Regions from separate parts of the Brevibacillus sp. M2.1A genome, predicted to be linked through region 1. Evidence: riboswitches for the same ligand, from Rfam matches in the RefSeq annotation. Region 1 holds a riboswitch; each other region holds the start of a gene.
What was found. A riboswitch is a leader RNA that binds a small molecule or an ion and turns the genes downstream of it on or off. The one in region 1 is predicted to bind cyclic di-GMP.
Positions count from the first base shown of each region.

Region 1 (3,255 bases):
GCGTGTATACAGCGAGCTAAGTCGCCTGAAAACGGAATATCCAGAAGTGGAGCAAATGCTTCGTGCCAACGATTTTCACGATAAACTGGAGCGCTATGCTTTGGAAATGCAGCAGTATTTGCAGGCGAAGCATTTTGAGCGTAAAGACGTGGAGCTCTTGGAGGGTCACTATTATTTCTTGGAAAACTTGCTGAGCTTGGCGAAACAACATCCGGGAATAATCGAGTCCCGCGTATATAGCCGCCGAGGTGACAATTGATGGGTACAGAGGAGAGGGAAGCGGATGTTTTGGAAAAAAGACAAAGGCCTGGCAGAAAAAGAGACAGCAGCGACGACAGCCACAACCACAATGACAGGACAGCAAGACGCTTGGAAACATGAGCTTCGCGATCTTTACGAACAGATGGGTGCGATCCTCAGTTCAAACCAGGCGATAAACGCCGAATCCGATCAAATGGTGCGACTGGTGACAAGGATGAAGCGTGTCGTAGATAATATCCAGGCCATTAACGAGCGGGATGATGAATCTGCGAGCCAGTTGTCGGTTCGAGGAGAGCGCCTGACAGACATCTGTAAACAATCGGTAGCGTGTGCAGATGAAGGCAAGAAGGCGATGACGGACGTTGTGCAGGTCATGAGCCTGCTCGACAAAGAATCGGTCCATACGTCCAAGTCCATGAGCCGCTTGGAAGAGAGCTCTTCGGAAATTACGAGCATCGTCAAGGTGATCAGCGACATTGCGAATCAGACCAACCTTCTCGCCCTGAATGCAGCGATAGAAGCGGCACGTGCAGGTGAACAAGGCCGAGGCTTCGCCGTCGTAGCGGATGAGGTACGGAAGCTGGCCGAGATGACAGCGAACTCGACCAAGACGATTGCAGAATTGATTGGCAAGATTCAGGAAGAAACAAAAGAAGCATTGTCTAACAGTGAAAAAAGCAGCAGTGCAATCAAAAATGGACTTTCTATCAGCAAGGATGCTGCACAGAAGACAGATCAGATCGTGAACGCTTTCCAGGTACTGAACGTCGAAGTGTCGGGTGTGATGGAAATCATCGCGCATCAAAAGCGATTTGCTGATGATGTGTCCCAGCAGGTAAGTGATGCAAAGGGTTTGCTGGACGAGCTGAATGAAGGCTTGACCAAGCACATAAGGGACGCCAACGCGACGGAGCAAATGCTCGCGACGAGCGTAAAGAATGTCAAATCGTTATTGTGAGCATAAGGAAGAAGAACCAGGAGTCCGTATCCAAGCGATGCGGGCTTTTTGATATTTGTTACTTCCTTTCACGAAATATTTACATGTTTTCGTTTGACTATTAGGAATAGAGTACTATAATCTAAGTATGATTCTCCATATCTTTCCTTTTTTCGACAAAATATTATCAGCATTCGCTATGAATGGGCAAACCCATTGAAAATTGGGGACGCAAAGCCACGGGCCTAATGTACACGTTACGATGGCAGCCGGGTTGCCAACGAGCAGTGTATTTTGCTGTTTTAGTTTTACGGCTCCTTTCATGCGAAAGGGGCCTATTTTACTTTACAAAAGGGAGAGGTTGTAGCATGTCAATCCTGCAAACATTGGACAAGCAGTACATCAATGGGGAGTGGCGCGACGGGCTTGGCGTGAAGACATTGCAAGATATCAACCCTTACAACGGGGAAGTCATCGCAGAATTCAAAATGGCAAATCTGGAGGATATCGACGCGGCTTACAAGGCGGCAGCCCACGCGAAAAAAGAGTGGGACGAAGTGAATGCTTATACCAAATCTCGAATGTTGGAGCGTGCTGTTCACTATATCGAAGAGCATGAAGAAGAAATCATTCAGATCATCATTCGTGAATTGGGCGGAACCCGATTGAAGGCGTTTTTTGAGATCGGGCTTGTGAAGGATATTATTCGCGAGGCGGCTACCTTCCCAGTGCGGATGGAAGGAAAAATTCTGCCTTCTCCCGTTGACGGAAAAGAAAACCGCTTGTATCGGATTCCCGCAGGAGTTGTCGGCGTCATCAGTCCGTTCAATTTCCCGTTCTATCTGTCGATGAAGTCTGTGGCTCCAGCTCTTGGCGCGGGCAACGGTGTCGTCCTCAAACCGCATGAGCACACGCCAATCACGGGTGGGACTCTCATCGCGAAAATTTTTGAAGAAGTAGGTCTGCCCAAAGGCTTGATTAACGTCGTAGTGACGGACATCGCTGAAATTGGCGATGGTTTTGTCTCCCACCCGATTCCGCGCATCCTTTCGTTTACAGGGTCTAGCCAAGTTGGGAGCCATATCGCGCAGGTGGCAGCGAAGCATTTCAAAAAGGCGATTTTGGAGCTGGGCGGCAATAGTGCGCTGATCGTTTTGGAGGATGCGGATCTCCAGTATGCCGTCAATGCAGCAGTATTCAGCCGTTTTACCCACCAAGGTCAGATTTGCATGTCAGCTAACCGGGTTCTGGTTCACCAAGATGTATACGATAAATTCCTCGATCTGTACGTGGAAAAAGTATCTGGACTCAAGGTAGGCGACCCGAATGATCCTGACACGGTAATCGGTCCACTCATCAATCAACGGCAAGTCGCCAATCTGATGGCAACGATCGATGAGGCGATACGCGAAGGAGCCGTTCCTGCACTGAAAGGGGAAGTAAAAGGAAACGTGGTCGAACCGATTGTTTTGACAGGAGTGACCACAGACATGTCGATTACATCCAAAGAGCTGTTTGGTCCGGCTGTTTGCATCATGTCGTTTGCTTCCGAGGAAGAAGCGATTCGCATGGCAAACGAGACACCATTTGGATTGTCCGGGGCAATTCACACCCGCGATCTGGAGAGAGGTGCCGAGATGGCCAAGCGCATTGAGACCGGCATGATTCACATCAACGATGGAACGATCAATGACGAGCCAATCGTGGCGTTCGGCGGTGAAAAGCACTCCGGGTTGGGACGATTGAATGGTCAATGGAGCTTAGAAGAGTTTACTACGCTGAAATGGATTTCGGTTCAGCACAAGAAGCGTCAATTTCCGTACTAATGCCAGCAAAATATAGAGGTGAAGAGGGTCATGAACGGATACGAAGAATGGAACGAAACAGAAGCTTCCGAAAAGGGGAAAAACGCAGAACTGCTTGAGGCTTTCATCAAGGTTGCCCCCTATTTAAATGATTTGCTCTCCGATGACATTACCATTGGGGTCTACGACACGGAAAAGCTATTGTGCAATGTACCTGCCCAAACATTTGCACTGCAAGTCAAGCCTGGTGAT
Region 1 covers NZ_JABSUY020000001.1:5,100,329-5,103,583, reverse strand. The annotation lists gene HP567_RS24380 (hypothetical protein) at 1-259, shown strand, start outside; gene HP567_RS24375 (methyl-accepting chemotaxis protein) at 284-1,219, shown strand; cyclic di-GMP riboswitch class I at 1,395-1,480, shown strand; gene HP567_RS24370 (aldehyde dehydrogenase family protein) at 1,567-3,024, shown strand; gene HP567_RS24365 (methyl-accepting chemotaxis protein) at 3,055-3,255, shown strand, end outside.

Region 2 (3,255 bases), 4.9 Mb from region 1:
TGAATTCCCCTTGGCGCATACGTGCAAACAGATCCAGGTTTTCCTCCACTGACCGGCTGCGGAACGGACTATCTGTGCCTGGCTCTGTCCATGTTCCGCGCATTTTCCGCATATCTTCTGGAGAAAGATCGTCTACGTAAGCCAGACCTTTTTTAATCAACAGCACCGCACGGTTGTACATCTCTTCAAAGTAATCAGATGCAAAAAACAACCCGTCCCATTCGAAGCCAAGCCATTGAACGTCCCTTTTGATGGCCTCTACGTATTCGATGTCTTCCTTCACCGGGTTCGTATCGTCAAAACGCAGGTTGGCCTTGCCGGAGAATTCTCGAGCCAACTCAAAGTTGAGGCAGATCGCTTTTGCATGTCCAATATGGAGATACCCGTTCGGTTCTGGGGGAAAGCGGGTAATGATTTCCTTTACTTTGCCCTCTTGCAAGTCATCAATCATGATATTGCGGATAAAATTGGATGCCGCTACCTTGTTTTCCAATGAAATCAACCTTTCACTTCACCTTTACATTCCATAATACTGATTCTCTACCCAGAGTTCAACAAAATCGGGTCGTTGACCGACCCGCTCACGTCTCCCATTGCTGCCTCGTTTGCCATTGTGACCTGCAATACAGGTGAACGACAGAATCAATGGCTAAGCGCTGCTCCGTGATTCCACGAATCGTTTCGAGATGCTTCGGGGAAATGAGATGTAGCAAAGGCTGTTCAACATGATTGAAACGTTGGAATGCTTCCGCTGCAATCCGATCCCACTGCGGGTAATACCGAAGCAAATCATCAGGCATTACGCGGGAGCGTTCCGTGTCAGACTCGGGCAAACAATCAAAAGGTTCATCCAAATTTAACGTTCCGTAATCATCGGTCAGCTCTTCGCCCGGTAAAATATCCCGTGCTGCCAATTCCATATCATACATGGTCGGCACACAATTCGCATGAAAGCTGTGGTTCACGTACCTTGCCTTATCCCAGCAAAGAATGTACTTTCCGAACTGGTTCTTAAACGAATATTTTTGTACGTCCTGTTTTCGTAATGAGTCAAGTCTTTCCACAAATGCAGGGTCCAATACCTGATCCAAATCATCCTGTGCCCATACAATCGTTCCTTTTGGGATAAACCTTGTCGCAAACACACCGTACCCGATCTCATCGTTGATATAGCGCAATTCTGTATCGGGATGCATCATGGTCTTTGTTTCACTCCTTGGCGAATGTGCCTTTTTATCATCATAAGCAGTTCTGCCCCAGGAGGTGTGTGAATGTATGCGAAAAACAACCTTTCCTATAGCATTCCTGACTATTTTTCTGGATTAAAATATTTTTTCTTATTTACCACAAATGGTAAATAGTCTATATTATTGGCAAACGGACTTTTAGGAACATTTTCCCACAACGATCGAATCACTATTTGTGTCATGTCATTTTATGTTTCACCCATTGATATCGAAACGGCATACCCGGGGAAATCCGGCGACGCAAAGCTACAGGGGCTACCTCCGCAACAGCGGACACGCTTGCCAGCTACCGAAGTATTGATGTAGGACGAGACCAATGATCCTATATCATTGGTCTTTTTTTGCGCGCGCAATGTCTATTTTTGTCTATTTTTGTATGTTTGTGTATTTTTAACTTTTAAAGGAGGTGAGGCAACAGCGGATAGCCGGTTTAATGAAATCATTATTCTATTCATCATGAAGGAGGTTTCATAGGAATGTCATTCTTGAAGAAACTCTCGACCGTCGCGCTGACTGCTGTCATCGGGCTATCAACATTCTCTGGGGCACAAGCTGCTAACCGTCCAACATCGATGTCACCGAACGCTATGGTGACGACTCCTCACTATCTGGCTACGGCTGCGGCCCTGAAGACATTGGAAGACGGTGGAAACGCAGTAGATGCTGCTATTACAGCCGCTTCCACCTTAGCTGTTGTCTACCCTCATTACACAACCATTGGCGGAGATAACTTCTGGCTCATCTACAATGCCAAAACAAAAGAGCTGAAGGCACTGAACGGCAGTGGTCGTGCAGGCGAAAAGGCAACCATCGACTATTACAAAGGCAAAGGCTACGAAAAAATCCCGTCCCGCGGTTATGAATCGGCAAACACTGTCCCTGGAGTTGTCTCCGGCTGGTGGGAGGCGTACAACTACGCCCATAAAAAAATGGGCAACAGCAAGCTTCAATGGAACAGACTGCTGGAGCCTGCCATTGGATACGCCGAAAACGGATATCCAGTCTCCCCCAACCAAGTGTATTGGACAAAATACGCGACAGATCCAACTGACAATGACTTGAAGAATCTTCAACGTTTTGATGGATTCCGTAAAACATTCCTGAAGCCCAACGGCGATCCTTATGCAGCAGGCGAAATTCTCAAACAAAAGGACCTTGCCAATACTTTGCGAATCATTGCGAAAAAAGGCGCTGACGGTTTTTATAAAGGAGAAGTTGCTAAAAAAATCGTAGCAGACATGCAAGCCAACGGCGGATTGCTCACGTTGAAAGATTTTGAGAAGCATACCTCCACTTGGGCAGATCCTATTACGGTAGACTACCGCGGATACAAAGCATACAACGTTCCGCCTAACTCCCAAGGCATGGCATCACTCTCCATTCTTAATGTTTTGAATAACTTTGACCTTAAGAGCATGGGTGAAGGAACACCCGATTACTATCACACGATTGTGGAAGCTACCAAACAGGCTTTTGCTGACCGCGACAAATGGCTGACTGACCCAGCCTTTGCGGATATCCCTGTAGATGAGCTGTTGTCCAAGCAGCATGGGAAAGATTTAGCTGCGCGTATTGATATGAAGCAAGCAGCCAAATCCGTAGAACCGCTTGATCCAAAAGGCGATACAACCTGGTTCGGGATCGTCGACAAAGATGGAAATGCCGTGTCCATCATTCAGAGTCACTATTTTGACTGGGGTTCCGGCATCGTAGCGAAAGATACGGGTGTCCTTTTGCAAAACCGCGGAAGTTATTTCTCTTTGGATTCCAAACACATCAATCACTTGGAACCAGGCAAACGCACCTTCCACACAATTAACCCAGCGATGCTCTTCAAAGGGGACAAGCCTTATCTCCTTTACGGAACACAAGGGGGAGAAGGACAGCCGCAAACGCAAGCCGCTCTCGTCACACGTATTGTCGACTTTGGTTTCAGCGTGCAAGACGCAATTGAAGCGCCAAGATGGCTGCATGGACGCAACTGGGGATCTGCTTCCAACAATCTCAA
Region 2 covers NZ_JABSUY020000001.1:152,519-155,773, forward strand. The annotation lists gene HP567_RS00685 (glutamine--tRNA ligase/YqeY domain fusion protein) at 1-502, opposite strand, end outside; gene HP567_RS00690 (SET domain-containing protein) at 582-1,199, opposite strand; cyclic di-GMP riboswitch class I at 1,453-1,541, shown strand; gene ggt (gamma-glutamyltransferase) at 1,724-3,255, shown strand, end outside.
Region 2: another riboswitch for cyclic di-GMP. It lies ahead of ggt (gamma-glutamyltransferase); the one in region 1 lies ahead of HP567_RS24370 (aldehyde dehydrogenase family protein).

Region 3 (3,255 bases), 4.9 Mb from region 1:
TATGCCTGCTGCCATGTCAGTCATCGACAATGCGACTTCCTGCGAGCTGGCTGCCTGCGCCTCTGCTCCCTCAGAAATCTGTGCGATAGACAAGCCGATTTGGTTGATGTTTTCTGTCGCCTGCTTAATACCTTCAGATACTTCCTGACTAAAACGCTGTACTTGATCAGACGACAGTGATACGTCTTCAATCAAATTTTTCAAGTGCGATACCGTCTGGTTAAAGTCACGGGACAGAACCGCAATCTCGTCTTTTCCGTCAACCGTTACGGTCTCTTTCAAGTTGCCCTGCGCCACTACATTTACGGCGTGATTCAGACGCTCAATTGGTTTCACCATGCGTACAGCCAAGAAATAAACGAGGACAACCCCAATTGCCAATACGATGAGGGAAATAACCATCAATCGAACTGACAGTTGATCGACAGGGGCATGCAGCTCTGCTACAGGTGCAGTGATGTATATACCCCAGTTCAAATTGGTAGGAGCATACGAAGCAAATCGCTCTGTATTCTCGTAATTATATTGGGCAATTCCATGCTTCCCTTGCTTGATGTCTTCAAAGCCAGTCTGAAGTTCAAGAATACCCATATTGAGAATCGATTCCTTCAGAATGAACTCGCTGTTCGGATGATAAATAAATGTTCCTGTTTTGCTTACTAAAAAGGCGTAGCCTGATTGACCAAATTTCTCTTCGGACACCTTTTTTTGGATCTCATTGATAGGAATCGTAGAACCGATATAACCGTATTGACGATTGTCCTTCATCAATGGAACGACAAGGGTCACGATGTTATTCCCTGTGCGCTTCGAAACAACTGGCTCTGAGACAACAACCTTTCCTTCCCCTTTGCTGGCTTCCTTAATGTGCGGACGATCCGAGATATCAGTCACTTCACCCTTGAAATTGATCACATTCTTTCCGCTTAAATCATGCGAAAAGAAGAACGTCTCAAACTCGGGGTTTTTCTTTTGGGCCTCTTGAATGAGTTTCAGGTCATACTCGGCATTTTGATCAGCCGACATCAACCCTCCCACTGCTCTTACAATTTCAATTTTTTCTTTAAAGAAACCATCGATACGAATCGAGAGATTGTTAGCTGACAACTCAGCTTCTTTGTCCAGACTGTCTGCCAAAAGATTGGAAGCACTCCAATAGCTTGCACCGCAAACCGTACCCAAACTTATCAACAACAGCAGGCACAAAACGATAATTAGCTTATTCTTCAAACTATTTTTCATACCGAATCCCTTCTCCCTTCTCTTTTTTCAACAAAAAAAAGACTGCCCACCGACAGCCCATCATGACTACGGTATGGCAACCCGGCTGTCCTAGCTGCGAAAGTCACTTGACTCTCGACCTTAGACCCGTGGCTTTGCGTCCCTGCCTTTCAGCAAGTTTGCCTTTGTCATTCCTTGTTGTTTTTCAATTAAGTTCACATTTTTCAATCTCACCTTTCTTTTCCCATAACTTTCCGATAATAAACCTCAAAAATACAAAAAAAGCTGACAACCTTTTACAGTTGTCAGCTTTTTGTCAAACTTTTTGACTAGCTTAATCCGATCACTTGGCCATCCTCGTCTACATATAACGATTCAGCAGCCGGCTTTTTCGGGAGGCCTGGCATGGTAACCAAGCTACCGGTCAGTGCCACAATAAAACCAGCTCCTGCTGATATGCGCACTTCACTCACTTGGATCGTGAAGTCAACAGGTGCTCCCAACAGATCAGCGCGGTCCGTAAAGGAGTAAGGTGTTTTCGCCATGCACACAGGCAGATGGGACATGCCCATTTCTTCTACCTTTTGGATCGTTTTTAATGCCAGCGGCGAAAAGACAACCCCTGATCCACCGTATACTTCTTTTACGACTGTCTCAATCTTGTCTTTTATGCTGAGGTTATCTTCATACAAGAATCGGAAGGATGAAGGCCGCTCTGCTGCACGAGTCACTTTTTCAGCAAGCTCGACACCACCTGCTCCGCCTTCTGCCCATACTTTGGACAGCGCCGCTTCGGCTCCGGCCGCTTGGCACAGCGCAATGACTGCATCCACCTCTGCCTGGGTATCTGTCGCAAAATGATTGATCGCCACCACTGCTGGCACACCGAACTTTTGCAGGTTTTCCAGATGGCGCTTGACGTTTTCGAAGCCTTTCTCCAGAGCAGACAAGTTCTCCTCTGCCAGATCAGGTACTTTTACCCCGCCGTTGTATTTCAACGAGCGAACTGTAATGACCACGACAGCAGCCGATGGAGTCAGACCTGCTTTTCTGCACTTGATGTCAAAAAACTTTTCGGCCCCCAGGTCGGCACCAAAGCCAGCCTCTGTTACGACGTAATCTGCCAGCTTCAAAGCCATCTTGGTTCCGATCACGCTGCTGCACCCATGCGCGATATTGGCAAAAGGTCCTCCGTGAATGATGACCGGAGTTCCTTCGATTGTCTGTACGAGATTGGGCTTGATGGCTTCCTTCAAGAGAACACACATCGCATCGACCGCGTTGATTTCCTCTGCCCGTACAGGCTGATCATCGAAATCGTAGCCAATAATGATCTGGTTCAATCGCTCGCGCAAGTCCGCCAGATTCTCACTCAGGCATAAGATCGCCATGATTTCCGAAGCGGTTGTAATCATGAAGCCATCTTCACGCGTCATCCCGTTGCCGTCACCCAGACCAACCACGATGTTACGCAGTGCACGGTCGTTCATGTCCATGGCTCGTTTCCAGACGATTTTCTTTGGATTGAGCCCACGCGGATTGCCGTGGAAAATATGATTGTCGATCATCGCTGCCAACAAGTTATGTGCAGCTGTAATCGCATGAATGTCCCCTGTAAAATGCAGGTTAATTTCGTCAGCCGGGAGAATTTGTGCTTGGCCGCTTCCGGTTGCGCCTCCTTTGATCCCCATGCAAGGACCCAAGGACGGCTCGCGAAGCGCTGCCATTGTTTTCTTCCCGAGATAATTTAATGCTTGTGACAAACCAATCGTCGTGAGTGTCTTACCTGCTCCCGCCGGGTTAGGGTTCATCGCTGTAACAAGAATCAGTTTGCCATCAGGGCGATCCTTCACTTGCTCCCATAGCTCATCTGATAATTTGGCTTTATATTTTCCGTATAGCTCCAAATACTGTTCTTCGATACCTGCAATCTTGGCAATTTCAACAATAGACTTCATTTTTGCCTCCCTGCCACACCAGAATGTAATGCACCAGTTACCAATCTTCTACATTCTGCATAATCATCCTTTCTCC
Region 3 covers NZ_JABSUY020000001.1:240,963-244,217, forward strand. The annotation lists gene HP567_RS01095 (methyl-accepting chemotaxis protein) at 1-1,242, opposite strand, end outside; cyclic di-GMP riboswitch class I at 1,315-1,415, opposite strand; gene HP567_RS01100 (formate--tetrahydrofolate ligase) at 1,551-3,179, opposite strand.
Region 3: another riboswitch for cyclic di-GMP. It lies ahead of HP567_RS01095 (methyl-accepting chemotaxis protein); the one in region 1 lies ahead of HP567_RS24370 (aldehyde dehydrogenase family protein).